4 regions of the Streptomyces sp. NBC_01017 genome follow, and region 3 is predicted to be linked to each of the others. Evidence: riboswitches for the same ligand, from Rfam matches in the RefSeq annotation. Region 3 holds a riboswitch; each other region holds the start of a gene.

Region 1 (6,998 bases), 640 kb from region 3:
ACCTGGCTGTCGGGCCGTGCCTCGATCGCCCAGGTGAAGATCGACATCGAGACGGTGTGCCGGCTGATCGACCTGACGGCACCCACCGACGCGTGAAATTCGTCGGCATTGTCCGGATCGGGTTCTGCGGGCCGCCGCCTACTCCTCCGGCGGAAACACCGGCTCCCCGCTCCCCAGCAGCGTGATCACGATCGCTTCCACCGGGCAGCTCTCCGCCGCCGCCAGGATCGTCTCGTTCGCGTCGGTCTCCGGGTCGGCCGGATGGGACTGGCGGGCGGTGTCGAGGTGGAAGCCGGCGGGGGCGTGGTGGACGCACTGGGCCGAGCCGATGCACACCGACCGGTCGACCTCGACGTGCCAGCGGTCGCCCATCCCTACGCCTCCCAGCCGGCCGGCAGGTGGATCATCTTGTGCTCAAGGAACTCGCCGTACCCCTCGGGCCCGAACTCCCGCCCCAGGCCGGAGTTCTTGTAGCCGCCGAACGGGCCCAGCATGTCCAGGCTGAAGGTGTTCACCGAGTAGGTGCCGGTACGGACCTGGCGGGCGATGTCGATGCCGTGCGCGGTGTCGGCGGTCCAGACGCTGCCGCTCAGGCCGTAGTCGGAGTCGTTCGCGATCTTCACGGCCTCGGACTCGTCGCCGTAGGGCAGGAGGCAGATCACCGGGCCGAAGATCTCCTCGCGGGCGATGCGCATCGAGTTGTCGACGTCCCCGAAGAGCGTCGGCTCGACGTACCAGCCCTTCTCCAGCCCGGCCGGACGCCCGCCGCCGGTCAGGATCTTCGCGCCCTCTTCCTGACCGATGCGGATGTAGTCGAGGTTCCTGCGCTGCTGGCGCTGCGCCACCAGCGGGCCCACCTGGGTCGCCGGGTCCAGCGGGTCGCCGACCACCAGCGCGCCGGCCGCCGCGGCGAAGGCCTCGGCGAACTCGTCGTAGCGCGAGCGCGGGAGCAGGATCCGGGTCTGGGCCACGCATGCCTGGCCGTTGTTCATCCAGGCCGCCGGGACGACTCCGGCGACGGTCGCCTCGACGTCCGCGTCCGGCAGGACCACGGCCGCCGACTTGCCGCCCAGCTCCAGTGTCACGCGGGTGAGGTTGCGGGCCGCGACCTCCATGACACGCTTGCCCGCCGCCACCGACCCGGTGAAGGAGACCTTGTCGATCCCCGGGTGTCCGACCAGGTACTCGCTCACCTCGCGGTCGGCCGGGAGGATGGACAGCACGCCCTCCGGCAGCCCGGCGTCCTTCGCGATCTCGGCGAGGAGGTAGGCGTCGAGCGGCGATTCCGGGGACGGCTTGAGGATCACCGTGCACCCGGTCAGCAGCGCGGGCCCGAGCTTGGCGGCGGCGACGAACTGGGGGACGTTCCAGGGCACGACGGCGGCCACGACCCCGACCGGCTCGCGCCGCACGAGGATCTTCCCCAGCACGCCGTCGCGTGCCTCCTCGTACGTGAAGTTCCGCGCGACCGTGATCGCCGAGTCCCACACCATCATCGCGCCGAGCGCCTGCGCGAGGACGCTCCAGGAGTACGGGGAGCCGTTCTCGGAGGAGATCACACGGGCGATCTCCTCGTGCCGTACGGCGATTGCGTCCTTGATCCGCGTGACGACCTCGATCCGCTCGTCGAGGCTCATCCGCGGCCAGGGCCCCTCGTCGAACGCCTTGCGCGCCACCGCGACCGCCCGGTCGACGTCGGCCGGTGAGGCGTGCGGCACGCGTCCGATGACCTCTTCCGTGTGCGGCGAGATCACCTCGATGACGCCCTTGCCCAGGGGATCGGTCAACTCCCCGCCGATGAACAGCTGTCCGTGTTCCACGAGCTCGGTCATGGCGACTGCCTCCCCTGGAGCGAGACTCCGACTCTGGCTCTGTCTCCATCTGTGGCTCTGACGATCCATCAGATATCCCTGAACTGATACCAGTTCCACTCCGAGGAGTCCACGGACCGCACATGGATGACTCGGGCTCCCATCGAAACGCGTTCTAGTTATAGTGGCCGGGTCGGCCGGAAACGTGTCGCGGCGATTGGGGAGCCCATGGCGCAGGTGTACGACCACGGCGGCGGCGTCCGGTCCATCCAGGTCCCCATCCCCGACAACCCACTCGGCCACACCCTCGTCTACGTCGTCGACACCGACCGCGGCCCGGTGCTGATCGACACCGGCTGGGACGACCCGGCCTCCTGGGACACCCTCACCGAGGGCCTGGTGGCCTGCGGCACCGCGCCCGCCGACATCCACGGCGTGGTGATCACCCACCACCACCCCGACCACCACGGACTGTCCGGCAAGGTGCGCGAGGCCTCCGGTGCCTGGATCGCGATGCACGCGGCGGACGCGGCGATCGTGCGGCGCACCCGCACCACCCAACCCGAGCGCTGGTTCACCTACATGGCGGCCAAGCTCACGGCGGCCGGCGCCCCCGACGCGCACGTGGCCCCCCTGCGCACGGCCCGCCGCCCGAGCACGCTGCCCGGCTTCTCCCCCGCCGCCCCCGACCGCGAGATCGTCCCCGGCGACCTCCTCGACCTCCCCGGGCGCCGCCTGCGCGCGATCTGGACCCCGGGCCACACACCGGGTCACGTCTGCCTGCACCTGGAGGAGGACCACCCGGCCCGACTCCCCGGCCATGGACGCCTGTTCTCCGGCGACCACCTGCTGCCCCGGATCACCCCGCACATCGGCCTGTACGAGGACCCCGACGACACGACCGTCACCGACCCCCTCGGCGACTACCTCGCCTCGCTCGAACGCGTGGGCCGTCTCACCCCCGCCGAGATCCTCCCGGCCCACCAGCACACGTTCACCGACGCCCCGGCCCGCGTGAGCGAGTTGCTGACCCACCACGAAACCCGCCTCACCGACCTCCTCACCCTCCTCGCCGCTCCCCTCACCCCCTGGCAGCTCGCCGAACGCATGGAGTGGAACCGGCCGTGGGAGCAAATCCCGTACGGATCACGGAACATCGCGATCGCGGAGGCGGAGGCCCATGTGCGGCGACTGGTGAAGCTGGGGCGGGCGGAGGCGGTGGCGGGGAGTGAGCCGGTGACGTACGTGGCGGTGTGAAGCATCACCATGAACGCCATGAACGCCACGAACACCGTGCACGCCATGAACGCCGTGAACGCCATGGATCCCTTGGAGCTGCTGCTCGCCGAGCGAGCCTGCGAGCGCCTCGTCATCGACTTCGTCCACCGCCTCGACCTCGGCGAACCGGCCTCCGTCGCCGAGTTGTTCACCGAGGACGGCACATGGGAGTGGCCGGCGGGTGAGCGGCTCGTCGAGGGGCGGGACGCGCTGGCCGCGTACTTCGGCTCCCGTCCCGCCGACCGGCTCTCGCGGCGCCTGATGTCCAACGTCCTCGTGACGGTGACGTCCCCCGGCACCGCGACGGCGACCTCGTACTTCACGACGTACCGCGTCGACGGCCACGGAGGCGGCCTGGTCCCGCCGGGGCCTCCGGTTCAAGTGGGCCACTACGAGGACACGTTCCGCCGGTCCCCGGCCGGCACCTGGCTGCTGTCCGGCCGAGTCCTCCACCTGGCCTTCGGCGGCCCGACGCCGCGACCGCCTAAGGCATGAACGACCGAACCAACTCCTCGGCCTCACCGAGCACTTCGACCTCCCGCACGGTCATCGTCGGGTGGGCGGCCCGTCGGCGCAGGGCCTCCGTCAGGCCGTCACCGGTGAGGTCGCAGGGGTCGGCGAGGAGGGCGGCGAGCGTGGCGCGGACGGGCTCGGCGAACTGCTCGTCCACCAAGGCCACCTGCGCGAGGATCACCGCGGACATGCCCCAGTCGAGGCCCGGGTCGCCCTCCTCCGCGTTGGCCCAGTCGATGACGTAGGGGCCGTCGGGCGTGAGCATCACGTTCTCCGGGTGGAGGTCCAGGTGGACCACACGGCCGGGGACGGTGTGCAACTGTCGCAGGAGGCGGGCCAGCATCGCCCCGGACTCGCGCGGGTCGATCCGTCCCGCGACGAAGGCCTCCAGCATCGTCGGCCCGTACAGGCGCTGCATGACCAGCTCGGAGCGCGAGGAGTCGGCGAGCCGCACCCGGGGCACCGGGTAGCCGTGGGCGCGCAGACGTTCCATCAGGGCGCCCTCGGCGAGGCCGTCGGCGTAGCCCTCCCGGTCGCGGCGCAGCACCCACGCCTCGTCGATCTCGTACACGTCGGACGCGCGCCCCGAACCGAGCAGCCGTCCCGTCCTCCCCATGATCCCCATGCGGCCGAAGCTACCCCCGCTCACAGCCTCCCCTCAGCCGCTTCCCTACGGGCCGGTAGAGTGGCCGCGTCGTCATCACACCCGTACGGGGGAAAGCCGGTGCAAATCCGGCGCTGACCCGCAACCGTGAACCGGTCGTCGAAGGCCGGTGAGCCGGATCGCCGCGTACGGGACAGTGACCGGCTCACGTGCACCGGCAGCCTGCCGGAGCGCGGCACCGTCGAGGTATACGGAGCCGAGCCGCCGGGGGTTTTCCCTGTGCTGCCCGGTTCCCCTTAGGGAAGGGCACCCGCCGATCATGTACGTCCGCCGCAGCGCAGCGGTCCTGGCCGCCACCGTCGTGATCGGCGCGGCCGCGCCCGCCGTAGCCGCCGACCCGACCCCCTCCACGTCGCCGTCGCAGGCGTTCCCCGCCGAGCTGTACGGCGACTCCGACCCCACGTACGACGGCATCTGGCGCCAGTCCCTCGCGCTGCTCGCGCAGGACACGGTGGACGTGAAGCCGGCGAAGGGGGCGGTGGACTGGCTGGTCGGGCAGCAGTGTGCGAACGGGGCCTTCGCGCCCTACCGCGCGGACACCAGCGCGGACTGCGGCGCCAAGACCATGATCGACACCAACAACACGGCCGCCGCCGTCCAGGCACTGGCCGCGCTCGGCGGGCACGACGCCGTCGCCGACAAGGCGGTGTCCTGGCTGAAGTCGGTCCAGAACAAGGACGGCGGCTGGGGCTACACCCCGGGCGGGGCCACCGACGCGAACTCGACGTCGGTCGTGGTCGGCGCGCTGGCCGCCGCCGGCGAGAAGCCCGCGGAGGTCGTCAAGGGCGGCAAGTCCCCGTACGACGGCCTGCTCGAACTCGCCCTGCCCTGCAAGGGCGCCGACGCGGGTGCCTTCGCGTTCCAGCCGGACAAGAAGGGCGGCCTGGCCGCCAACGCGGACGCGACCGCGGCGGGCGTCGTCGGCACGCTCGGCAAGGGCCTCGTGGTGAGCCCCGGCAAGCAGTCGGACCCGTCCTGTACGGACACCGGCTCCGCGACCCCCGAGCGGGCCGCGGCCAACGGCGCCTCCTACCTCACGCAGGCCCTCGCCAAGGAAGGCCACCTGAAGTCCGCCCTCCCCGGCGCCGAGGACCAGCCCGACTACGGCAACACGGCCGACGCGGTCGTCGCCGTCGCCGCGCAGAGCGGGGCGAGCGCCGCCCGGAAGCCGCTGGCCTGGCTGGAGCAGAACTCCTCGAAGTGGGCCGTGCAGAGCGGCCCGGCCGCCTACGCCCAGCTGATCTTCGCCGCCCACGCGACCGGCGCCGACCCGCGTGACTTCGGCGGCACGGACCTGGTCAAGCAGCTCAACGCGACGGGCCCGGCTCCGCAGTCGGCGCCCAACGGGTCGGTGACGACGTCGGCGACGGCCTCGGACAAGCAGGAGGACGACGACAACGGCTTCGGCGTGTGGTGGTTCGTCGGCGTGTGCCTGGTCGCCGGCATCGGCGTCGGCTTCCTGCTGAGCGGCCGCAACAAGGCCAAGCGATCGTGATCCGCCGCACCCTCACCCTCCTCCTGGCCGCGCTGGTCCTCGTGACCGGCGCGGCCCAGGCCGCCAAGGCGACCGGCTACCGCTACTGGTCCTTCTGGGACCGCGACGGCGACAAGTGGACGTACGCCACCCAGGGCCCCTCCACCGCCCGCCCCTCCGACGGCGACGTCCAGGGCTTCCGCTTCGCGGTGAGCGAGGACTCGAAGGACGCCGCCCGGCCGAGGGGCGCGGCCGTGTTCGCGGTGATCTGCGCGCGGACGCCCGCGCAGGACGGCAAGAAGCGGGTGGCTCTGGTCATCGACTTCGGTACGACGGCCGACGCCCCGTCGGGCGAGACGCCCCCGGCCCGCCGCACCGTGTGCGCCCGCGTCGCCCCGGACGCGACCACCGCAGAGGCCCTGGCCACGGTGGCGAAGCCCCTCCGGTACGGCACGGACGCGCTGTTGTGCGCGATCGGCGGCTACCCGGAGCAGGGGTGCGGGGAGCAGGTGGCCGGCGGCGACAAGTCGACGACGGCGTCCCCGAAGTCGCCCTCCGAGGCGTCGTCCTCCGCGGATTCGTCCTCCGCTGAGAAGAAGGACGCCTCGGACGACGGTCCGTCCCTGGGCCTGGTGGCGGGGATCGCCGTGGTGGCGGTGCTGGGCGCGGCAGCGGTCTGGCAGGCACGGCGGCGGCGAGGCTGATGGCAAGCCGCCCCAGCCGGCCCGCGGGCATTCGTGCCGGGGCGGCGCCCGTCCCGAAGAGCGCCGGCACCGCACCGGCGCCGGCAGGCGGCCCCACCCCCCAGCTGCGTCCCCGCGCACAGCTCCACCCCGGCGCCTGGTGGCTCTGGGCCCTCTCCCTGGGCACCGCGGCCACCCGCACCACCAACCCCCTCCTCCTCACCCTCCTCATCGCCACGTCCGCCTACGTGGTGGCGACGTGCCGCCCGAACACCCCCTGGGCCCGCTCCTATTCGGCCTTCGTCAAGCTCGCCCTCGCCGTCCTCCTCATCCGCCTCTTCTTCGCCGTGGCCCTCGGCTCCCCCATCCCCGGCACGCACGTGGTCGTCACCCTCCCCGAAGTCCCCCTCCCCGGCTGGGCCCAGGGCATCCGCCTGGGCGGCAGGGTCACCGCCGAGGCCGTCGTGTTCGCCCTGTACGACGGCCTGAAGCTGGCCACGCTGCTGATCTGCGTGGGTGCGGCGAACGCCCTCGCCAACCCCACTCGTCTGCTGAAGTCCCTCCCGGGTGCCCTG
Region 2 (6,998 bases), 5.5 Mb from region 3:
GAGACCGAAGGCCAGCAGGGCGAACGTCACCGCCACGTCCGCCAGCGAGCCGATCACCAGGACGCCGGTCATCGTGATGGCCCAGCCGCCGAGCCAGCCGGCCCACGGGCCCATCGCCCGGGTGACCCACGAGAAGGTCGTCCCGCAGTCCTGGTCGACCTTGTTGAGGTAGTAGAACGCCGAGGCGATCAGCAGCATCGGGACGAACGACGCGAGCATGACGCCGGGGGCGTAGACACCCACCAGCGCCACGACCGGGCCGATGGCCGCGGCCAGCGAGTACGCGGGCGAGGTGGCGTTGAGCCCGATGACGAGCGCGTCGACGAACCCGATCGCATCGGGCTTCAAGCTCGCGGACTGCGGCGGGCCCGCGTCCGCGATGTCTTCGGCCATGTTCCCTCACTCCCGTTGGACGTGAATCCATACAACAGGGAGCTGCGAAACATTCAAGACATTGATGCCCTTGGCGGGCATATATGTCGTGCCGGGACGGCCGCTACTCCGGTGCCGGGACGAGCGCCGCCAGGTCGTCCGGGGTGCGGGGGCCCGCCGACGCGTCGCCCAACAACCCCTGTGCCCGCAGGAGTTGGGCCGCCGCGACACCCCACGGGAGCCGCAGGCCGGCCTGCTGGAGGAGGTCGGTGCGGGCCAGCATCTCCGGTGCCGGCCCGATGCGTGCGCCGGACGGGGTGAGGAGCGCCGCGTCGTCGGCCCAGCGCAGGGCCAGATCGACGTCATGGGTGGCCATGACCACCGTGGTCCCGCTCGAACGCAGTCCGTCGAGCGTGGCGAGCAGGCGTTCCTGCCCGTCCGGGTCGAGCCCGGCGGTCGGCTCGTCCAGGATCAGCACCCGGGGCCGCATCGCCACCGCGCCGGCGATGGCCGTGCGCTTGCGCTGCCCGTACGACAGCAGATGCGTGGGCCGGTCGGCCAGCGCACTGATGTCCAGTGCGGCGAGCGCCTCGTCGACCCGCACCCGCACCTCGGGGTCGGACAGGCCGAGGTTCAGCGGGCCGAAGGACACGTCCTGGGCGACGGACGCGGCGAAGAGCTGGTCGTCCGGGTCCTGCACCACCAGCTGGACGGTCGTCCGCAGCCGGGTCAGCCCCTTGCGGTCGTACGTGACCGGCGTGCCCTGCACCGTCAACCGGCCGTCGTGCGGCCTGAGTCCGCCGCTGAGCAGCCGCATCAGCGTGGTCTTGCCGCTGCCGTTGCGACCGAGCAGCGCCAGCGCGCGCCCCTCGCGCACGTCGAAGTCGAGGCCGCTGAGCACGACGGGGCCGTCCTCGTAGGCGTAGGACGTGCCCCGCAGGGCGACCAGTGCGGTGGGCTCGCTCATGGCAGGGCCTTCTCCAGTACGAGGGTGAGGGCGGCCAGCGCTGCGAGGAGGGCGCAACTCGCGGCCGTGAAGCGGACGGAGACGCGGGCCTCGGGCACCAGGACACGCAGGGTGCCGTCGTAGCCGCGCCCGGCGAGCCCGGCCTGGAGACGGATGGCCCGGTCGAAGGCCCGTACGAAGGCGGTCGCGCCGAGCCCGGCCAGGGAACGCCACTCCGCGGCCCGGCTCGTGTGCCCCAGCCGGGCGGCCTGGGCGTCCCGGATGCGGCGCACGGAGTCCAGGAGCAGGAAGCTCATGCGGTACGTCACCAGGGCGACGTCCACGACGGGCGCGGGCACTCCCGCCTTCACGAGACGGGGCAGCAGGTCGGACATGGGGGTGGTGAAGGCGAACAGCAGCACCCCGAGCGAGGCCGCCGAGGTGCGCAGCAGCAGTTCCCCGGCCCGCAGCGGGCCGTCGTCCGCGAGGGACACGAAGCCTTCCGGCCCGCCCACCTGGACGAGCAGGGTGACCGCGCCGGTCACGCAGAAGCCCAGCGGCACGCGGTAGGCACGCCACAGCCGCCGGCCCGGCACGCCCGCCGGGCCCAGCAGCACCACGAGGGACGTCAGGAGCACCAGGGCCGCGCCCGGCCAGGGCGGCAGTGAGATCGCGAGCAGGGTGAGACCGAGCCCGAGCACGGCCTTGTCCACGGGGTGACGGCGGCGCCAGCGACTGCTGTGCGCCGCCGCGTCGATCGGCAGCACGAGGGATCAGGCCCTTTCGGCCGTGGACTCCTCGGCGGTCGCGGCGCCACCGGCCGCGCTCTCGGCGTCCCGCGCCCGCTCCAGCGCCCGCTGCTCGCCCTGCCGCCGGCCCCGGTGCACGCCGAAGTAGTAGGCGAGGACACCGGCACCGAGCGCCGCCTGGAGGGAGAACAGCGCCGATTCGATCTCACCGGACGGCGGCTCGTACAGCGGCGAGAACCACGGCTCGTAGTCCGGCTCGATCTCGGTGATCGCCGATTCCGCCTCACCGTCGGCGCCCGTGAACGGCTCCTCCTTGTGGTCGCCGAGACCCAGGGCCAGCGGCAGGACCGCGAGCGCGGCCACGACGATCAGCAGCAGGACGTTGATCTTCGTGTTCCTGCTCATCGGGCTCTTGCTCATCGGGCCACCGCCTCGGTCTCGGTCCGGGACTGCTTCTTGGCGAGGAGCACGCCGAGCCGGGTCAGCTCGCCCTTGCTGGACTGCACCAGCAGCCGCATCACGAGCACCGTGAGCAGTCCCTCGCTCACCGCGAGGGGGATCTGGGTGACGGCGAAGATGGAGCCGAACTTGCCGAGCGCGCCCAGGAATCCGCTGCTCGGGTCGGGGAACGCGAGCGCCAGCTGGACGCTGGTGACGCAGTAGGTGGACAGGTCGGCGACGAACGCCCCGAAGAACACCGCCACCATCAGCGGCACGTCGTAGCGGCGCAGCAGTTTGTAGATCGCGTATCCGGCCCAGGGGCCGACGATCGCCATCGAGAAGACGTTGGCGCCGAGCGTGGTCAGGCCACCGTGCGCGAGCAGCAGCGCCTGGAAGAGCAGGGTGATGGTGCCCAGTACCGCCATGATCGGTGGCCGGAAAAGGATGGCGCCCAGCCCGGTGCCGGTCGGATGCGAGCAGCTGCCGGTCACCGAGGGCAGCTTCAGCGCGGACAGGACGAACGTGAAGGCTCCGGAGGCGCCGAGGAGCAGCGTGCTCTCGGGGTGCTCCCTGACCTCACGGGTGAGCGAACGGACTCCGTGGACTACGAACGGCGCGGACGCGACGCCCCAGGCGACCGCGTGCGCCGGCGGGAGGAAACCCTCGGCTATGTGCATGGCTCAGCAGACCCTCTCCAGCACCTCGTGGATGGTTGACGCGCCTTGGCCGGTCTCCTGGCTGACGGGTACCACCGCCCGTGCTCCGCCTTCCCGGGTCCCGAAGGACCCAGTGGCTGCCCGTGAGGGCCAGAGCCGGACTTCCCGATTCACAGTGGCGAGGGCCGCACCGGCATCACACCGGATTTCCCGTTCACCAAGGCGTGGTGACAGTAGTGCCCGTACAGCGTGGCTGACAAGCGCGCCTCGGGGGCGTGAAAGGGGCGTTCGCCCGCTCCATGGCCCGGGCGCGCGGCCCGACGACTCCGCAACCGTGTGTAAACCCTGGGTAACCGAATGCGGATCACTTACCAGAAGTTTGTGAATGCGGTGATCTGTCCGCGTTTCGGTGCCGAATCAAGTGCATGGAGGAATCCACGGCCCTGCTGGACGGATGCGGTGAACCGGCCGGCATCGAGAGAACCCTCGCCGCGGTGCTGGCCGAAGTCGTGCGGAGCGAGCAGGTGCCGGTCGACGGTCACTTCTTCGACGACCTGGGCGCCGACTCGCTTGTGATGGCGCACTTCTGCGCACGAGTCAGGAAGCGCGCGGATCTGCCGTCGGTGTCGATGAGGGACGTCTATCGGCACCCGACGATCAGGAGCCTGGCGACGGCGCTCGCGGATGCCGAGCCCATGCCCCGGTCCGAACCGGCGGCCGCGGTCACGGCACCGGAGGCCCCGGCCCCGGCCCCGACCGCGGCGGGCAAGCGGCAGTACGTCCTGTGCGGGGCCCTGCAGTTCCTGGCCTTCATGGCGTACCTCTACCTCCTCGCCTTCGGCACCGCCCTGGGCTACGGGTGGATCTCCGCCGGATCGGGCGCACTCGATGTGTACCTGCGCTCGGTCCTGTTCGGAGGTGCGGCCTTCCTGGCTCTGTGCGTCCTCCCCGTCCTCGTGAAGTGGACCCTCGTAGGCCGGTGGAAGCCTCAGCGCATACCCGTCTGGAGCGTGGCGTACGTCCGCTTCTGGATCGTCAAGACGCTGGTGCGGGCGGATCCCATGGTGCTGTTCAGCGGCTCCCCGCTCTACCTGCTCTACCTCAGGGCACTGGGCGCGAAGGTCGGGCGGGGCGCCGTGGTCCTCTCCCGGAACGTGCCCGTGTGCACCGACCTGTTCACCATCGGTGACGGCACAGTCGTCCGCAAGGACTCGTTCTTCCCCTGCTACCGGGCGCACGCCGGACAGATCCAGACGGGCCCCGTCACCATCGGCAGGAACGTGCTGGTCAGCGAGGCCACCGTCCTCGACATCGACACATCGCTCGGCGACGGGGCCCAGCTCGGGCACGCCTCCTCACTGCACCGCGGGCAGGCGGTGCCCGACGGCGAGCACTGGCACGGGTCCCCGGCGCAGCGGACCGACGTGGACTACCAGGTGGTGGGCCAGGCCCGCTGCGGCGCGGTGCGCAGAGCGACCCACAGCGTTCTGCAACTGCTGGTCGCGCTGGTCGTGTACGTACCCCTGGCGGTCGGCGGTGTGGCCGCGCTGCTCGTGGAGGTCCCGCAGCTCAGCACGGCTCTGGATCCGGGACCCGCGGTCTTCGCCGACGGGTCGTTCTACATCGAGGCCCTGGCGATGTCCTTCGTGCTCGTCTTCGGCGCCGTACCCGCCGGTCTCCTCGTCCTGACCGCCCTTCCGCGCCTGCTCAGCCTGACCATCACGCCGGGCAGGACCTACCGTCTGTACGGCTTCCACTTCGAGGCGCACCGGACGATCACGCTCCTGACCAACTGGCGGTTCCTGAAGCGTCTGTTCGGTGACAGCTCCGCCATCGTCCACTACCTGCGGGGCCTCGGATACGACCTCTCCCGCGTCGAGCAGACCGGGTCGAACTTCGGCACGGAGATGAAGCACGAGACGCCGTACCTGAGCTTCGTCGGGCGCGGCACGATGGTCGCCGACGGCCTGTCGATCATGAACGCCGACTTCTCCAGTACCGCGTTCCGGGTGTCCCGGGTGTCGATCGGGCCGCGCAACTTCCTCGGGAACCGGATCGCGTATCCCACGCGGGGCAGGACCGGCGACAACTGCCTCCTCGCGACGAAGGTGATGGTGCCGGTCGACGGGGAGGTCCGCGAAGGCGTCGGCCTGCTGGGCTCGCCGAGCTTCGAGATTCCGCGTTCGGTCCTGCGGGACAGCACCTTCGACCGGCTCAAGGGCCATGAGGAGCTGCGGCACGGCCTTGCCGCCAAGAACAGGCACAACGTCGCCACCATGGCCTGGTACCTGCTGTCGCGTTGGATCTTTACCTTCGTTCTCATCCTTCTCGTCACAGCGGCCGCGGAGTTGTACGGGCCGCTCGGCGTGTCCGGGATCATGCTGGCCGACGTCCTGGTCGTGCTGTTCACCATCGCGTACTTCGTGCTGGTCGAACGCGTCGTCACAGCGGTCCGTCCCCTGAAACCCCTGTTCTGCTCGATCTACACGCCGGACTTCTGGCAGCACGAGCGCTACTGGAAGGTGCCGTCGGAGACGTACCTACGGATGCTCAACGGCACCCCGTTCAAGAACGTCGCCTGGCGGTTGCTGGGGGTGAGGCTCGGCCGCATGGTCTTCGACGACGGCTGCCATCTGACGGAACGGGCCATGGCTGCCATCGGGGACGGCTGCACGCTCAACCTGGGAAGCGTGGTCCAGTGCCATTCGCAGGAGGACGGCGCCTTCAAGTCCGACCGGAGCACGATCGGCTCCGGGTGCACCCTCGGGGTCGGCGCTTTCGTCCACTACGGCGTCACGGTGGGCGACGGTGCGGTGCTCGCCCCGGACTCCTTCCTGATGAAGGGGGAGGCGGTCCCGCAGGAGGCCTCGTGGGGCGGGAATCCGGCACGGCCGATCCGCCCGTACGGCGAGGACGAGGTGAGGTCGGGCCCATGACATCCACGGCATCGACGGCATCGACGACAGCGACTGCGGAGGCCGGCCGGGCGTACTGGCGGGGTGTGCTCGCCGCCGGCGGGGTCACCACCCTCCCACGGTGGACCCTCGACCCGGTGACCGGTGTCGCCGAGCACGAGGCGCCGCTTCCCCAGGATCTGACGGACGCGCTGAGCCGCCTGACGGACGATCTGGCGGTACCCCTGCGCACGGCGCTGCTCGCCGCGCACGCCAAGGTTCTCGCCGCCCTGTCCGGCGAACACGAGGTCACGACCGGTTACGTCGCCGTACCGGCCGCGCCGCCGCTGCCCTGCCGGCTGACCGTCGAACCCGGCTCGTGGCGGACGCTGGTGCTCCACACCCACCGGGCCGAGTCGGAACTGCTGCGGCACAAGGACTTCCCCGTCGACGGACTTCGGCGTGCGGCGGGCCTTCCCGGACCGGCCGGCGAGGCCGAGTTCGATCCGATCGGCGACGGCGGCGAACTCGCCGGGAACGCCGTGCTGCGGCTGGCCACACCGCGGCCGGGCGAGTCGCCCACGCTGCGGCTGCGGTACCGGACCGACGCGCTCGACGCGGACTGCGCCGCGAGGATCGTCGGCTACCACCTCACCGCGCTCACGCTCATCGCGGCCGATCCGGACGCCGCGCACGACCGGCAGAGCCTGCTCTCGGCCGAGGAGCACCGCTTCCAGCTCGAAGGACTCGCCGGCCCCCGCCGTGAACTGCCCGACCACCGCTTCCACGAGCTGTTCGAACAACGCGTCAGGACGCACCCCGACGCCATCGCGGCCGTACACGGCGACCAGCGGTGGACCTACCGGGAACTCAACGCGCGGGCGAACCGGCTGGGGCGTGCCCTCCTGGCGCGGGGGCTGGGCCGTGAAGGGGTCGTCGC
Region 3 (6,998 bases):
GAGCCCGTAGGTGCCGGGGCGCAGGGAGGCGAGGTCGCGGGTGAGCGCGATCTGGCCGGCGGCCGTGGCGTGCACGGTGAGACGGGGTTCGGTGGGCAGGGGCCTGCCGGGGGGCGCCGTCAGCGCGACGCCACTGGCGAACCGCCCGGCGGCGACGCTTGCGGCGCCGGCGGCCAGAGCCACGGTGACGGCAGCGGCCGTCGCTTTGACAGTGCGCACCCATCCAGTGTCCGGGCGGACGGGGGTGGCGGCCAGTGGGAGGTCACTGCCGTGGGCTATGCGGGGTCACTGCCGTGGGCTTGTGGGGTGCGTCGTGGCGGCGCGGGCCCTTCTGGGGGCTGCCGCCCCCAGACCCCCGCTGTCGGCCTGAACGGCCTCGTCCTCAAACGCCGGACGGGCTGAAATACCTGGACCGGCATCGGACAACGACCGTGGGCACCCACACCCACACCCACACCCACACCCACACCCACAAACGTCACCCCCGCTGCCCGTACCGCCGCAACCGCTCCGCCACCTCCGTCAGCTGCCCCTCCGACAGCAGCGTCGGGGACAGGCCCGGTACCGAGGACGCCGTGAGCCACAGGCGGGACATCCACTCCAGCTGGGCCGTGCGGTCGTAGGCCTGGTCCAGGGTCGTGCCGTAAGCCATCGTGCCGTGGTTCTGGAGGAGGCAGGCGGTGCGGTCGGTGAGGGCCCGGAGCATGTTCTCGGCCAACTCCTGGGTGCCGTACGTCGCATAGGGGGCAACTCGGACGGGGCCGCCGAGGGCTGCGGACATGTAGTGGATCAGCGGGAGCTCGGGCACCAGGGTCGAGACGGCCGTCGCGTGGACCGCGTGGGTGTGGACTACGGCGCCGGCGTCCGAGGCGTGGTAGACGGCGAGATGCATGGGGAGCTCGCTCGTCGGCACCAACGTGCCCAGCACCTGCCTGCCGTCCAGGTCGACCCCTGTCACATCCTCCGGCGTCAGGCGGTCGTACGGCACTCCCGACGGTGTGACCAGCACGGTGTCGTCGACCCGCACCGAGACGTTCCCGGACGTGCCGACGACCAGTCCGTCGGCGACGGTCCGGCGGGCCGTCGCCACGAGGGCCTCCCAGGCCTCCGCCTCCTCGGGGCGCGCACTGCGGCCCCACGACTCCCCCGCTTCCTGTGCGCCCTCCCGCGCGTCCCGCGCGCCCCGCTGGTCCCGCCGCTCCTCAGCCATGCGGCGATCCTGCCAGGCACGGCGGCGGCACGGCATCAAGTCGTCGCCGGGCCCGGGCACTTTAGGGGGGAAGCCCAGCATCCGGCAGGGTGCATACCGGGACATAGCCCACCCCCTCCAGCTTGGCCTGGGATCGATCAGGATTCAACGATCTTCCCGTAGCCTCTGGCTGATTTGTTGTGCACGCCGCCATTCCGGGGGGAAATATGGCCCGTGATCGCAAACCGTCCCGTCACCGCTCCCGCCTCCTCGCGATATCCGTCGCAGCGCTCACGCTCGGCGGAACCGCACTCGCCGAGACACCGGCCGCGGCGGCCGGCAAACCCAAGGGCCATGACGTCTCTTCCCACCAGAAGAACGTCAACTGGCAGAGCTCGAAGAGCAAGGGCGCCAAGTTCGTCTACGTCAAGGCGACCGAGTCCCACACCTACCGCAACCCCTACTTCGGCCAGCAGTACGACGGCTCCCGCAATGCGGGCCTGATCCGCGGCGCGTACCACTTCGCACTGCCGGACAAGTCGTCCGGCAGGACGCAGGCCGCGTACTTCGTGCGCAACGGCGGCCGCTGGCGGTCCGACGGCTGGACCCTGCCGCCCGCCCTCGACATCGAGTACAACCCGTACAGCAAGCACAAGTGCTACGGGCTGAGCAAGGCGAAGATGGTCAGCTGGATCCAGTCCTTCAGCAACGAGGTGAAGCGGCTGACCGGGCGCCGTCCTGTGATCTACACCACCACGCACTGGTGGAACAACTGCACCGGCGGCAGCCGCGCCTTCGCCTCGAACCACGCGCTGTGGATAGCCCGCTACAACTCCTCCAGCGCGGGGGCACTGCCGGCCGGATGGCAGTTCTGGACCATCTGGCAGTACGACAACGGCAGCGGCAGCCTGCCGGGTGACCAGAATCTCTTCAACGGGTCCATGAGCCAACTGAGGAAGCTTGCCCGAGGCTACTGACCGTGCGGCGCCTGGGCCGTGCGATGACCGTGGGAGCGGGCCTCCTCGATCGGACGATTAACCCCCTCCACCGGACACCGTGCGGCTCACCCCAGTTCACCTTCCGTTCATTCAGGTTACCTACGTTCATCCAGCCAATGACCTCGAACGATTGCCTGGGTAAATGGAAAACTTCTCGCTGATCCTCGCGATTGTGGTCGTAACCGCACTCGCGTTCGATTTCACGAACGGTTTCCACGACACCGCCAACGCGATGGCCACCACCATCTCGACCGGTGCGCTCAAGCCCAAGGTCGCGGTGGCCATGTCCGCCGCGCTGAACCTTGTAGGCGCTTTCCTCTCCGTGGAGGTCGCCAACACGATCTCCAAGGGTCTCGTCGACGAGACCGGCATCCGTCCCGAGGTCATCTTCGCCGCGTTGGTCGGCGCGATCCTCTGGAATCTGCTGACCTGGCTGGTGGGCCTGCCTTCCAGCTCCTCGCACGCCCTGATGGGCGGTCTGATCGGCGCCACCATCGCCTCGGCCGGCGTCGGCGCGGTCCACGGCGACGCGCTCGTCACCAAGGTGCTGATCCCGGCGATCGCCGCCCCGCTGGTCGCGGGCATCGCAGCGCTGCTGGCCACACGCCTGACCTACTCGCTCGGCAAGAAGGCCGACGGCGAGTCCGCCAAGAAGGGCTACCGCGCCGGCCAGATCGCCTCGGCCGGCCTGGTCTCCCTGGCCCACGGCACCAACGACGCGCAGAAGACGATGGGCATCATCACCCTCGCCCTGGTCGCCGGCGGCACCCTCGCGCCCGACTCCGACCCGCCCATGTGGGTCATCCTCTCCGCGGGCCTGGCCATCGCGCTCGGCACCTACCTCGGCGGCTGGCGCATCATCCGCACCATGGGCAAGGGCCTGACCGACCTTCAGCCGCAGCAGGGCTTCGCCGCCCAGACCAGCGCGGCCACCGTCATCCTGGCCTCCTCGCACCTCGGCTTCTCCCTGTCCACCACGCACTCCGTCTCCGGCGCGGTGATGGGCGCGGGCCTCGGCCGCAAGGGCGGCGTGGTCCGCTGGTCGACGGCGACCCGCATGTTCGTCGCCTGGGGCCTCACCCTCCCGGCGGCCGCGCTGGTCGGCGCGATCGCGGAGTACGTGACGGGCTTCGGCGCCTGGGGCACGGCCGTCGTCGCGGTCTTCCTCGTCGCCTCCAGCGCCGCGATCTGGAAGATCTCCCGCCGCGAGGTCATCGACCACACCAACGTCAACGAGTCCGACGAGCCGGCCGGCGTGGTGACCACGGCCATGGCCGCCGTGACCCCGCCGCCCGCGGGCACGGCGACCGAGGAACTCACGGCCACCATCCCGGCCCAGTCCTCGGAGCCCAAGCCTTCGAAGGCCTCGGTCTGACGCACCCAGTCACTCCAGTCACTCCCCCTCACTCACTCGAGAAAGCAGAAGCATGAAGATCGACTGGGCGGCACTCGGCTCCGTCTTCGGCGTCAGCCTCGTGGTCACCGTGGCCCTGGTGGGCCTGTTCACCCTCGGCATCGCGGGCCTGTCCCGGCGCGAACGAGCCGTGGCGCAGGGCGACTCGGCCTCTCTCGCGGTCACGGGCGCGTACGCGTGCTTCGCGGCCTGCGCGGCGGCAGTGGCGTACGGCATCTATCTGATCGTGGCCTGACGCACGGCGCGCATCACCTGAAACACCCGAGGTGCGGGACGGATCACCGTCCCGCACCTCACTGCTGTGTGGGCCTTCGCACACTCTCCCTTCGCAGGTCAACGGCAAGTTGACGGCCGTTCCAACCCCGTGGTGGACTGCCGGAGCCATGTGCGGCGGCAGGAGAGGAAGCCGGTGTGAATCCGGCGCGGTCCCGCCACTGTCACCGGGGTAGATAGCCCCGGGAGCCAGGAACTCTCCCCGCCGATCTCGTCGAACCAGGGCGCGGACACCCTGAGTGAGGACATAACGCGATGCACGCCTGCCGATCGACATGCAGAACCGGACCCTCGTCTGACTCGACGATCGGCTGACCCCGATGCGTGCCGATCGCGTCTTCGCGTACGGCGCCGCCGCCGGCCTTCTCGGTGATCTGCTGCTCGGCGATCCTCGCCGGGGGCATCCGGTCGCCGTGTTCGGACGGACCGCCGCCGCCGTGGAACGGGTGTTGTGGCGTGACCACCGCGCATGGGGTGCGGTGCACACCGCCGTGTGCGCCGGTGGCGCCCTGGCGCTCGGTGCCGCCGCAGCCCGTGCCGTACGTACCTCGCCCGCCGCCTCCGTCGCGCTGACCGGCGCTGCCACCTGGGCGGTCGTCGGGGGGACTTCGCTCGCCCGGGAGGCCCGGGTCATCGGGCAGGCGCTCGAAGCGGGGGACATCGAGGGCGCACGTGCCCGGCTGCCGCATCTGTGCGGGCGGGACCCGCAGGCGCTGGACGCGGACGGGATCGCACGGGCGGTCGTGGAGTCCGTCGCCGAGAACACCTCCGACGCGGTCGTGGGCGCGCTGGTGTGGGGCGCCGTGGCCGGCATTCCCGGGCTGGTCGGGTTCCGGGCCGTGAACACGCTCGACGCCATGGTCGGGCACAAGTCGCCCAAGTACCGCCGCTACGGCTGGGCTTCCGCGAGGCTCGACGACGTGGCGGGGTGGCCGGGATCGCGGCTGACCGCCGTACTCGCCGCCGTCGCCGGGGCCGACCCCCGTGGAGCGGTACGGGCCTGGCGTACCGACGCGGCGGCGCATCCGAGTCCCAACGCCGGTCCCGTGGAGGCCTCGTTCGCGGGGGCGCTCGGGGTGCGGCTGGGCGGGACGCTGTCCTACGGCGGACGCGTCGAGCATCGGCCCGTGCTGAACGGGGACGGGCGGGCCGTCGGCACGCAGGACATCGAACGGGCCGTACGGCTGTCGAAGCGCGTGGGCTGGCTGGCGCTCGGCGTCTGTGCCGCCGCGCGCCGCATCGTGAAGGGGCGTACCTCATGACGGGCGGTGGTCTCCTCGTCGCCGGCACCACGTCCGACGCCGGCAAGAGCGTCGTCACCGCCGGGATCTGCCGGTGGCTGGTGCGGCAGGGAGTGAAGGTCGCGCCGTTCAAGGCGCAGAACATGTCCCTCAACTCGTTCGTCACGCGCGAGGGCGCCGAGATCGGGCGGGCGCAGGCCATGCAGGCACAGGCCTGCCGGGTCGAGCCGACCGCGCTGATGAATCCCGTGCTGCTCAAGCCCGGTGGCGAGCAGAGCAGTCAGGTCGTGCTGCTGGGCAAGCCGGTGGGTGAGCTGAGCGCACGCGGTTTCTTCGGGGGGTCCGGGGGGTCGTCCCCCGGGACGAGGCTGCACGGCGGGCGGCAGCAGCAGCTGCTCGGGACCGTGCTCGACTGTCTCGCCGAGTTGCGGGGCACGTATGACGCGGTGATCTGTGAGGGGGCCGGCTCTCCGGCGGAGATCAATCTGCGGCGGACCGACATCGTCAACATGGGGATCGCCCGCAATGCCGGGCTGCCCGTGCTGGTGGTGGGTGACATCGACCGCGGTGGCGTGTTCGCCTCCTTCTTCGGGACGGTCGCCCTTCTCTCGCCCGAGGACCAGGCGCTCGTCGCCGGGTTCCTGGTGAACAAGTTCCGCGGGGACGTCAGCCTCCTGGAGCCGGGCATCGACATGCTGCACGGCCTCACCGGACGCCACACCTACGGCGTCCTCCCCTTCCAGCACGGCCTCGGCATCGACGAGGAGGACGGGCTGCGGGTGTCCCTGCGCGGGACAGTGCGGGAGTCGAACGTCGCCCCGCCCCTCGGCGAGGACGTGCTGCGGGTCGCCGTCTGTGCCGTCCCGCTCATGTCCAACTTCACGGACGTCGACGCCCTCGCCGCCGAACCCGGTGTCGTGGTGCGGTTCGTGGACCGGCCCGAGGAGCTGGCGGACGCCGATCTCGTCATCGTGCCGGGGACCCGGGGGACGGTCCGGGCGCTGGAGTGGCTGCGGGAGCGGGGGCTCGCGGAGGCCCTGAAGCGCAGGGTCGCCGAAGGACGGCCCGTCCTCGGCATCTGCGGCGGCTTCCAGGTTCTCGGCGAGCACATCGAGGACGAGGTCGAGAGCCGACAGGGTCATGTCGAGGGGCTCGGTGTCCTGCCCGTGCGGGTGCGGTTCGCCCGCGAGAAGACCCTCACCCGGCCGGCGGGAGAAGCCCTCGGCGCGCACGTCGCGGGGTACGAGATCCACCACGGGGTCGCCGAGATCCATGGCGGGGAAGCCTTCCTCGACGGCTGCCGGGTCGGCCAGACCTGGGGCACGCACTGGCACGGCTCGCTGGAGTCGGACGGTTTCCGGCGGGCCTTCCTGCGCGAGGTGGCCGCCGCCGCGGGCCGCCGCTTCGTGCCGGCCCCCGACACGTCGTTCGCCGCGCTGCGCGAGGAGCAGCTCGACCGGCTCGGCGACCTGATCGAACAGCACGCTGACACGGACGCGCTCTGGCGGCTCATCGAGTCGGGCGCGCCGCAAGGACTGCCTTTCATTCCACCGGGAGCGCCCGCATGAGCACTGTGTTGTTGTTGTCGACCGCCGACACGGACCTGCTGGCGGCCAGGGCCGCCTCCGGTGCCACGTACCGGATCGGCAATCCGACCCGCGTGGATGTCGCCGAGGAGCTGCCCGCGCTCATCGAGGGCTCGGACATCGCCGTCGTACGCCTGCTGGGCGGCAAGCGGGCCTGGGAGGACGGGCTCGCCGCGCTGAAGGCCGCGGGCATCCCGACCGTGCTGCTCGGCGGCGAGGCCGTCCCGGACGCGGAGTTGATGGCCGAGTCGTCCGTCCCGGCCGGTGTGGTGGCCGAGGCGCTGAGGTATCTCGTCG
Region 4 (6,998 bases), 6.6 Mb from region 3:
GTCCGTGAGGAGCAGACCCTGGCCCGGCGCGGGGCCGAGCGCCTGTGGCGCCGGCTGCACGAGCAGGACTACATCCACGCCCTGGGCGCGCTGACCGGCGGCCAGGCTGTGCAGCAGGTCAAGGCCGGGCTCCAGGCGATCTACCTGTCCGGCTGGCAGGTCGCCGCCGACGCCAACCAGGCCGGGCACACCTACCCCGACCAGAGCCTCTACCCGGCCAACTCCGTTCCGCAGGTGGTGCGTCGGATCAACAACGCGCTGCTGCGCGCCGACCAGATCGCCACCGCGGAGGGCGCGGGCGACACCACGGACTGGCTGGCGCCGATCGTGGCCGACGCCGAGGCCGGTTTCGGTGGTCCGCTCAACGCATTCGAGCTGACCAAGGCGATGATCGCGGCGGGTGCGGCCGGCATCCACTACGAGGACCAGCTCGCCTCCGAGAAGAAGTGCGGCCACCTCGGCGGCAAGGTCCTCGTCCCGACCTCGCAGCACATCCGCACCCTCAACGCGGCCCGTCTGGCGGCCGACATCGCCGACGTGCCGACCGTCATCGTCGCCCGCACCGACGCTCTCGCCGCCAACCTCCTCACCAGTGATGTCGACGAGCGCGACGCCGAGTTCGTCACCGGCGAGCGGACGGCGGAAGGCTTCTACCGGGTGCGGGGCGGCATGGCGCCGGTCATCGCCCGCGGTCTTGCCTACGCCCCCTACGCCGATCTGATCTGGGTGGAGACGGGCACCCCGGATCTGGAGCAGGCCCGCGAGTTCGCCGAGGCCATCCACGCCCGGTACCCGGACCAGATGCTGGCGTACAACTGCTCGCCGTCGTTCAACTGGAAGGCCGCGCTGGACGACGACCAGATCGCCAAGTTCCAGCGTGAACTGGGTGCGATGGGCTACAGGTTCCAGTTCATCACGCTGGCCGGTTTCCACTCCCTGAACCACGGCATGTTCGACCTCGCCCGCGGCTACGCCGAGCACGGCATGACGGCCTACGTCGACCTGCAGGAGAAGGAGTTCGCCGCGCAGGCCCACGGCTTCACGGCCGTCAAGCACCAGCGCGAGGTCGGTACGGGGTACTTCGACCTGGTGTCGACGGCGGTCAATCCCGCGTCGTCCACGACCGCGCTGGCCGGGTCCACGGAGGAAGAGCAGTTCCACTAGGCCGCCGGGCCGCACTTGCCGAGCGGAGGGGCGGGCGTCCGTCCCCGTCCCGCCCCTCCGCTCCCACCCCTCAGGAGACCCGATGTCCACCACCGCACTGACCCACGATGTCCGCGTCCTCGCCGGTCCGGGCCACCGTCACGACGAGGTCCTCACGCCTGCCGCCCTCGACTTCGTGGGCCGGCTCGCCGCGGAGTTCGGCGAACGCCGCCGGGAACTCATGAAGGAGCGCCGCAGGCTGGCGCTGCGGCTGGCGTCGGGCTCACCGCTCGGCTTCCCCCTGGTCACCTCCGCCGTCCGCGCCGACCCGGCCTGGCGCGTCGCACCGCCCGCACCCGGCCTGACCGACCGCCGCGTCGAGATCACCGGCCCGCCGGACCGCCGGATGGCGATCAACGCGCTCAACTCCGGCGCCGAGGTCTGGATGGCGGACTTCGAGGACGCCACCGCTCCCCTCTGGGACAACGTCATCGGCGGCCAGCTCAACCTGCTCGACGCCGTCGAGCGCCGTATCGACTTCACCACGGCGGAGGGCAAGGAATACCGGCTCGGCGAGAGCGGCCGGCTCGCCACCGTCATGGTCCGCCCGCGTGGCTGGCATCTCGACGAGGAGCACCTGGAGTTGGACGGGCGGCCCGTGCCCGCCGCCCTGGTCGACTTCGGTCTGTACTTCTTCCACTGCGCCCAGCGCCAGATCGACGCCGGGTACGGTCCGTACTTCTACCTGCCGAAGCTGGAGAACCGGTACGAGGCGCGTCTGTGGAACGACGTCTTCGTCCTCGCCCAGGAACTGCTCGGTATCCCCCGCGGCACGATCCGCGCCACGGTCCTCATAGAGACGATCACCGCCGCGTTCGAGATGGAGGAGATCCTCTACGAACTGCGTGAGCACAGCGCGGGACTCAACGCGGGCCGCTGGGACTACCTGTTCAGCCTGATCAAGACCTTCGGTCACCGCACCGACTTCCTCCTTCCCGACCGGGCGAAGGTGACGATGAGCGCCCCCTTCATGCGGGCGTACACCGAACTCCTCGTGCGCACCTGCCACCGTCGCGGCGCGCACGCCATCGGCGGCATGGCCGCCCACGTGCCCGGCAAGGACCCGGACACGAACGAGGCCGCGCTCGCCAAGGTGCGGCTCGACAAGGAGCGCGAGGCCGAGGACGGCTTCGACGGCTCCTGGGTGGCCCACCCCGGGCTGGTCCCCGTCTGCCGCGAGGTCTTCGACGGTGTCCTCGGCGATCGGCCCCACCAACTCGACCGTACCCGCGACGACGTCGAGGTGACCGCGGCCGACCTGCTGTCGGTGCGAAGGATCAGCGGGCCGCCGACCGCGGAGGGCGTCCGCAGCAATATCGCCGTCGCGCTGCGCTACTTCGCCGCCTGGCTGCGCGGGCAGGGCGCCGTCGCCCTGTACGGCCTGATGGAGGACGCGGCCACCGCCGAGATCGCCCGCGTGCAGATCTGGCAGTGGCTCCGGCACCGGGTCATCGACCGGGAGACGGTGCTGCGGCTGCTCGACGACGAGGTCGTCGCGCTCGGCGCCGAATACCCGTGGGCGCCCGTCGACGAGATCCGTGCCCTGTTCGAACGGACGGCGCTGGCAGGCGAGTTGCCGCAGTTCTTCACCCCGGACGCGTACACCCGGCACCTCGTGAAGCGGACGGAGGCCGGCGCGTGAGCGGGGGCATCCGGCGCGTCGGGGTGGTCGGCGGCGGGCTGATGGGGGCCGGGATCGCCGAGGTGTGCGCACGGGCCGGGCTCGACACCGTGGTCTGCGAAGTGGACGCGGTCGCGGCCCGCGCGGCACGGGACCGGGTGGCGGCATCGCTCGACCGCGCGGTGCGCCGCGGCAAGCTGGAGGAGGCCGCGGCGCGGGACGCCCTCGCCCGCATGGTCTTCAGCGGCAGCCTGGACGATCTCGCCGACCGGCAGCTCGTCGTCGAGGCGGTCATCGAGAACCCGGCCGCCAAGACCGAGGTCTTCGCGACGCTCGACAAGATCGTCGAGGACCCGGAGGCGGTGCTGGCGACCAACACCTCTTCACTCCCCGTCATGCGGCTCGGCATGGCGACCGGCCGGGCGGACCGGGTGGTGGGCCTGCACTTCTTCAACCCGGTGCCGGTGCTGCCCCTGGTGGAGGTCGTGACCTCGCTGCACACGTCGGGGACGACCATCGCCGCCGTCGAGGACTTCGCGACCCGCGCGCTCGGCAAGACCGTCATCCGCTCCCAGGACCGGGCAGGCTTCGTCGTCAACGCCCTGCTCATCCCGTATCTGCTGTCCGCGGTCCGGATGGCGGAGTCCGGCTTCGCCACCGCCGCCGACATCGACACGGGCATGGAGCTCGGCTGCGCCCACCCCATGGGCCCGCTGAAGCTCGCGGACCTGATCGGCCTCGACACCGTCGCCTCGATCGCCGAGTCGCTCTACGACGAGTTCAGGGAACCCCTCTACGCGCCTCCCCCGCTGCTCCAGCGGATGGTGGAGGCGGGACTGCTCGGCCGGAAGACCGGCCGCGGGTTCCACATCCACGACCAGGACTGAGGGCCTGGTACGACGCGGGCTGAGGGGCCCGCGTCGCCGCCGGGAGTGAGGGTTCCCGCGGCGCACACGGGGGAAGGGCGGGAGGCGCGGATGCGGCGCGCTTCCCGCCCTGTGGCGTTGCGACCCCAGGGACGCTCGGGGAACTCGGGGAACTGCCGGGCACTCCCGGCACTCGGGTGTCCCATTTCACGATCCGAATGACGGACGCCGTCCTCCCTCCGAGGTGCCACCCCGTAGGCTGGCCGGTGCAGCTGGTTCGCCCCGCCCGCCAGGTGGGATGCGTCGCAAGAGGGAACCCGGTGGGAATCCGGGACTGCCCCGCAGCGGTGAGTGGGAGCGACCGCCGTCATCCGCACTGGGCCCGACGAAAGGGCCTGGGAAGCGACGGCCAGTAGGTGTCCTCCGGTCAGGAGGACGTGCCCGCGAGTCCGAAGACCTGCCAACTGCCCGCGCGCGGACAACTCGTGCGCGGACATCCCGGTGACCTCGAGGGCGGGTCGGCGTACATACCAGGCGGACGACCGTGCCCAGCCGCGCACGCTCTGCCCGTCCGGTTCGTCGCCCCTTCGCGCTCTCGTCCCGTCCCCGGGATCCCAGGGATTCATCTCGCGAAGGAGATCTCCGTGACCACGAAGTCCGCAGCCGCGGCAGCACGGGCCACCGTGTACGGCTACCCCCGCCAGGGCCCGAACCGGGAACTGAAGAAGGCGATCGAGGGCTACTGGAAGGGCCGCGTCACGCCCGACGCCCTGCGCACCACGGCCGCCGAACTGCGCGCCGCCAACTGGCGTCAGCTGGCCGATGCCGGCATCCACGAGGTCCCGACGGGCGACTTCTCGTACTACGACCACGTCCTGGACACCACCGTCATGGTCGGCGCGATCCCCGAGCGTCACCGGGACGCCGTCGAGGCCGACACCGTCGACGGCTACTTCGCCATGGCCCGCGGCACGCAGGACGTGGCGCCGCTGGAGATGACGAAGTGGTTCGACACGAACTACCACTACCTGGTGCCGGAGTTGGGCCCGGACACCGTCTTCACGGCCGACTCGGCCAAGCAGGTCGCCGAGCTGAAGGAGGCCCTGGCGCTGGGTCTGACCGCCCGCCCCGTTCTGGTCGGCCCAGTCACCTACCTGCTGCTCGCCAAGCCCGCGCCCGGGGTCGCCGCGGACTTCGAGCCGCTCACCCTCCTGGACCGCCTGCTGCCGGTGTACGCCGAGGTCCTCGCCGACCTGCGCGCGGCCGGCGCCGAATGGGTGCAGGTGGACGAGCCCGCCCTCGTGCAGGACCGCACCCCGGCCGAGCTGAACGCCGCCGAGCGCGCCTACCGCGATCTGGGTGCCCTCACCGACCGCCCGAAGCTGCTGGTCGCCTCGTACTTCGACCGGCTCGGCGACGCCCTGCCGGTGCTGGCGAAGGCCCCCGTCGACGGGCTGGCGCTGGACTTCACCGAGGCCGCCGCCACCAACCTCGACGCGCTCGCCGCAGTCGGCGGACTGCCCGGCAAGCGCCTGGTCGCCGGCGTGGTCAACGGCCGCAACATCTGGGTCAACGACCTGGAGAAGTCCCTGTCCACCCTGGGCACCCTGCTCGGGCTGGCCGACCGGGTCGACGCGGCCGCCTCCTGCTCCCTGCTCCATGTGCCCCTGGACACGGGCCTGGAGCGGGACATCGAGCCACAGGTCCTGCGCTGGCTGGCCTTCGCGAGGCAGAAGACCGCAGAGATCGTCACCCTCGCCAAGGGCCTCGCCCAGGGCACCGACACCATCGCCGCCGAACTCGCCGCCAACCGGGCCGACCTGACGTCCCGCGCCGGCTCGCCGATCACCCGCGACCCGGCCGTCCGGTCCAGGGCGGCGGCGGTCACGGACGCGGACACCCGCCGCTCACAGCCGTACGGCGAACGGGCCGCCGCGCAGCGCGCCCATCTCCGCCTGCCGCTGCTGCCGACCACCACCATCGGCTCCTTCCCGCAGACCGGCGAACTGCGCAGCGCACGCGCCGACCTGCGCGCCGGGCGAATCGACGCCACGGGGTACGAGGAGCGCATCAAGGCCGAGATCCAGGAGGTCATCTCCTTCCAGGAGAAGACCGGGATCGACGTCCTCGTGCACGGCGAGGCCGAACGCAACGACATGGTCCAGTACTTCGCCGAGCAGCTCACCGGCTACCTCGCCACGCAGCACGGCTGGGTCCAGTCCTACGGCACCCGTTACGTCCGTCCGCCGATCCTGGCCGGCGACATCTCCCGCCCCGAGCCGATGACGGTGCGCTGGACGCGGTACGCCCAGTCCCTCACCTCCCGCCCGGTCAAGGGCATGCTCACCGGCCCGGTCACCATGCTCGCCTGGTCCTTCGTCCGCGACGACCAGCCGCTCGGCGACACCGCCCGGCAGGTCGCCCTCGCCCTGCGCGACGAAGTCAACGACCTGGAGGCGGCCGGGACTTCGGTCATCCAGGTCGACGAACCCGCGCTGCGCGAAACCCTGCCCCTGCGCTCCGCCGACCACCCCGCCTACCTGGCCTGGGCGACGGAGGCGTTCCGGCTCAGCACGGGCGGCGTGCGTCCGGACACCCAGATCCACACCCACATGTGCTACGCCGAGTTCGGCGACATCGTCCAGGCCATCGACGACCTCGACGCCGACGTCATCAGCCTGGAGGCCGCCCGCTCGCACATGCAGGTCGCCCGCGAACTCGCCGCTCACGGCTACCCGCGCGAGGCCGGCCCCGGCGTGTACGACATCCACTCCCCGCGCGTCCCCAGCGCCGAGGAGGCGGCGTCCCTGCTGCGCACCGGGCTCAAGGCCATCCCCGCCGAACGGCTCTGGGTCAACCCCGACTGCGGCCTGAAGACCCGCGGCTGGCCCGAGACGCGCGCCTCGCTGGAGAACCTGGTCGCAGCGGCCCGCACGGTCCGTGAGGAACTCCCCGCGTCCTGAGACCGGGAGCGATCTGCCGGGGAGCGGACGCCCGAGTTCCGCTCCCCGGCAGATCCACGACGGGGTCATCACCGTGGTGACGCGTTGGGGCGCCGGTCGATGCGCATGATCCTTTTTCAGCCGTGTGAGTGATGACTACTCAATGTGACATCAACTTTACTGGTGGTGACGGTGACTCGGGGCTGATCGCGAGGACGGAGCCGCTGGCGGCGCCCCCCTTTGACCTGCCGTCCGACTGCGCGGGGTTCAGGGATGGGGTGTGGGGATGGCGTTCGCGATCGTGGGCCTGGGGTGCCGGCTGCCCGGCGGGATCGTGGATCTGGCCGGGCTGTGGGAGGCGCTGGA

What was found. Region 3 has a riboswitch for cobalamin ahead of OG331_RS37405 (cobalamin biosynthesis protein). Riboswitches for the same ligand answer to the same signal wherever they lie in the genome.
Region 1: it holds a riboswitch for cobalamin, as region 3 does, so the genes downstream of both, OG331_RS34500 (prenyltransferase/squalene oxidase repeat-containing protein) here and OG331_RS37405 (cobalamin biosynthesis protein) in region 3, are expected to answer to the same signal.
Region 2: it holds a riboswitch for cobalamin, as region 3 does, so the genes downstream of both, OG331_RS12405 (energy-coupling factor ABC transporter permease) here and OG331_RS37405 (cobalamin biosynthesis protein) in region 3, are expected to answer to the same signal.
Region 4: it holds a riboswitch for cobalamin, as region 3 does, so the genes downstream of both, metE (5-methyltetrahydropteroyltriglutamate--homocysteine S-methyltransferase) here and OG331_RS37405 (cobalamin biosynthesis protein) in region 3, are expected to answer to the same signal.

The regions. Positions count from the first base shown of each region.
Region 1 covers NZ_CP108683.1:7,509,549-7,516,546, reverse strand. Annotated here, with positions in the region: gene OG331_RS34530 (TetR family transcriptional regulator) at 1-96, shown strand, start outside; gene OG331_RS34525 (ferredoxin) at 139-372, opposite strand; gene OG331_RS34520 (aldehyde dehydrogenase) at 375-1,832, opposite strand; gene OG331_RS34515 (MBL fold metallo-hydrolase) at 2,040-3,068, shown strand; gene OG331_RS34510 (nuclear transport factor 2 family protein) at 3,132-3,584, shown strand; gene OG331_RS34505 (phosphotransferase) at 3,574-4,218, opposite strand; cobalamin riboswitch at 4,278-4,408, shown strand; gene OG331_RS34500 (prenyltransferase/squalene oxidase repeat-containing protein) at 4,526-5,761, shown strand; gene OG331_RS34495 (SCO2322 family protein) at 5,758-6,444, shown strand; gene OG331_RS34490 (CbiQ family ECF transporter T component) at 6,444-6,998, shown strand, end outside.
Region 2 covers NZ_CP108683.1:2,669,645-2,676,642, reverse strand. Annotated here, with positions in the region: gene OG331_RS12425 (APC family permease) at 1-393, opposite strand, end outside; gene OG331_RS12420 (ATP-binding cassette domain-containing protein) at 497-1,339, opposite strand; gene cbiQ (cobalt ECF transporter T component CbiQ) at 1,336-2,085, opposite strand; gene OG331_RS12410 (energy-coupling factor ABC transporter substrate-binding protein) at 2,092-2,472, opposite strand; gene OG331_RS12405 (energy-coupling factor ABC transporter permease) at 2,484-3,185, opposite strand; cobalamin riboswitch at 3,215-3,401, opposite strand; gene OG331_RS12400 (Pls/PosA family non-ribosomal peptide synthetase) at 3,590-6,100, shown strand; gene OG331_RS12395 (non-ribosomal peptide synthetase) at 6,097-6,998, shown strand, end outside.
Region 3 covers NZ_CP108683.1:8,146,724-8,153,721, reverse strand. Annotated here, with positions in the region: gene OG331_RS37430 (alpha/beta hydrolase) at 1-219, opposite strand, end outside; gene OG331_RS37425 (class II aldolase/adducin family protein) at 479-1,210, opposite strand; gene OG331_RS37420 (lysozyme) at 1,417-2,166, shown strand; gene OG331_RS37415 (anion permease) at 2,330-3,562, shown strand; gene OG331_RS37410 (hypothetical protein) at 3,615-3,836, shown strand; cobalamin riboswitch at 3,961-4,095, shown strand; gene OG331_RS37405 (cobalamin biosynthesis protein) at 4,195-5,136, shown strand; gene OG331_RS37400 (cobyric acid synthase) at 5,133-6,683, shown strand; gene cobN (cobaltochelatase subunit CobN) at 6,680-6,998, shown strand, end outside.
Region 4 covers NZ_CP108683.1:1,520,655-1,527,652, forward strand. Annotated here, with positions in the region: gene aceA (isocitrate lyase) at 1-1,164, shown strand, start outside; gene aceB (malate synthase A) at 1,247-2,845, shown strand; gene OG331_RS07370 (3-hydroxybutyryl-CoA dehydrogenase) at 2,842-3,711, shown strand; cobalamin riboswitch at 3,962-4,156, shown strand; gene metE (5-methyltetrahydropteroyltriglutamate--homocysteine S-methyltransferase) at 4,335-6,653, shown strand; gene OG331_RS07380 (SDR family NAD(P)-dependent oxidoreductase) at 6,919-6,998, shown strand, end outside.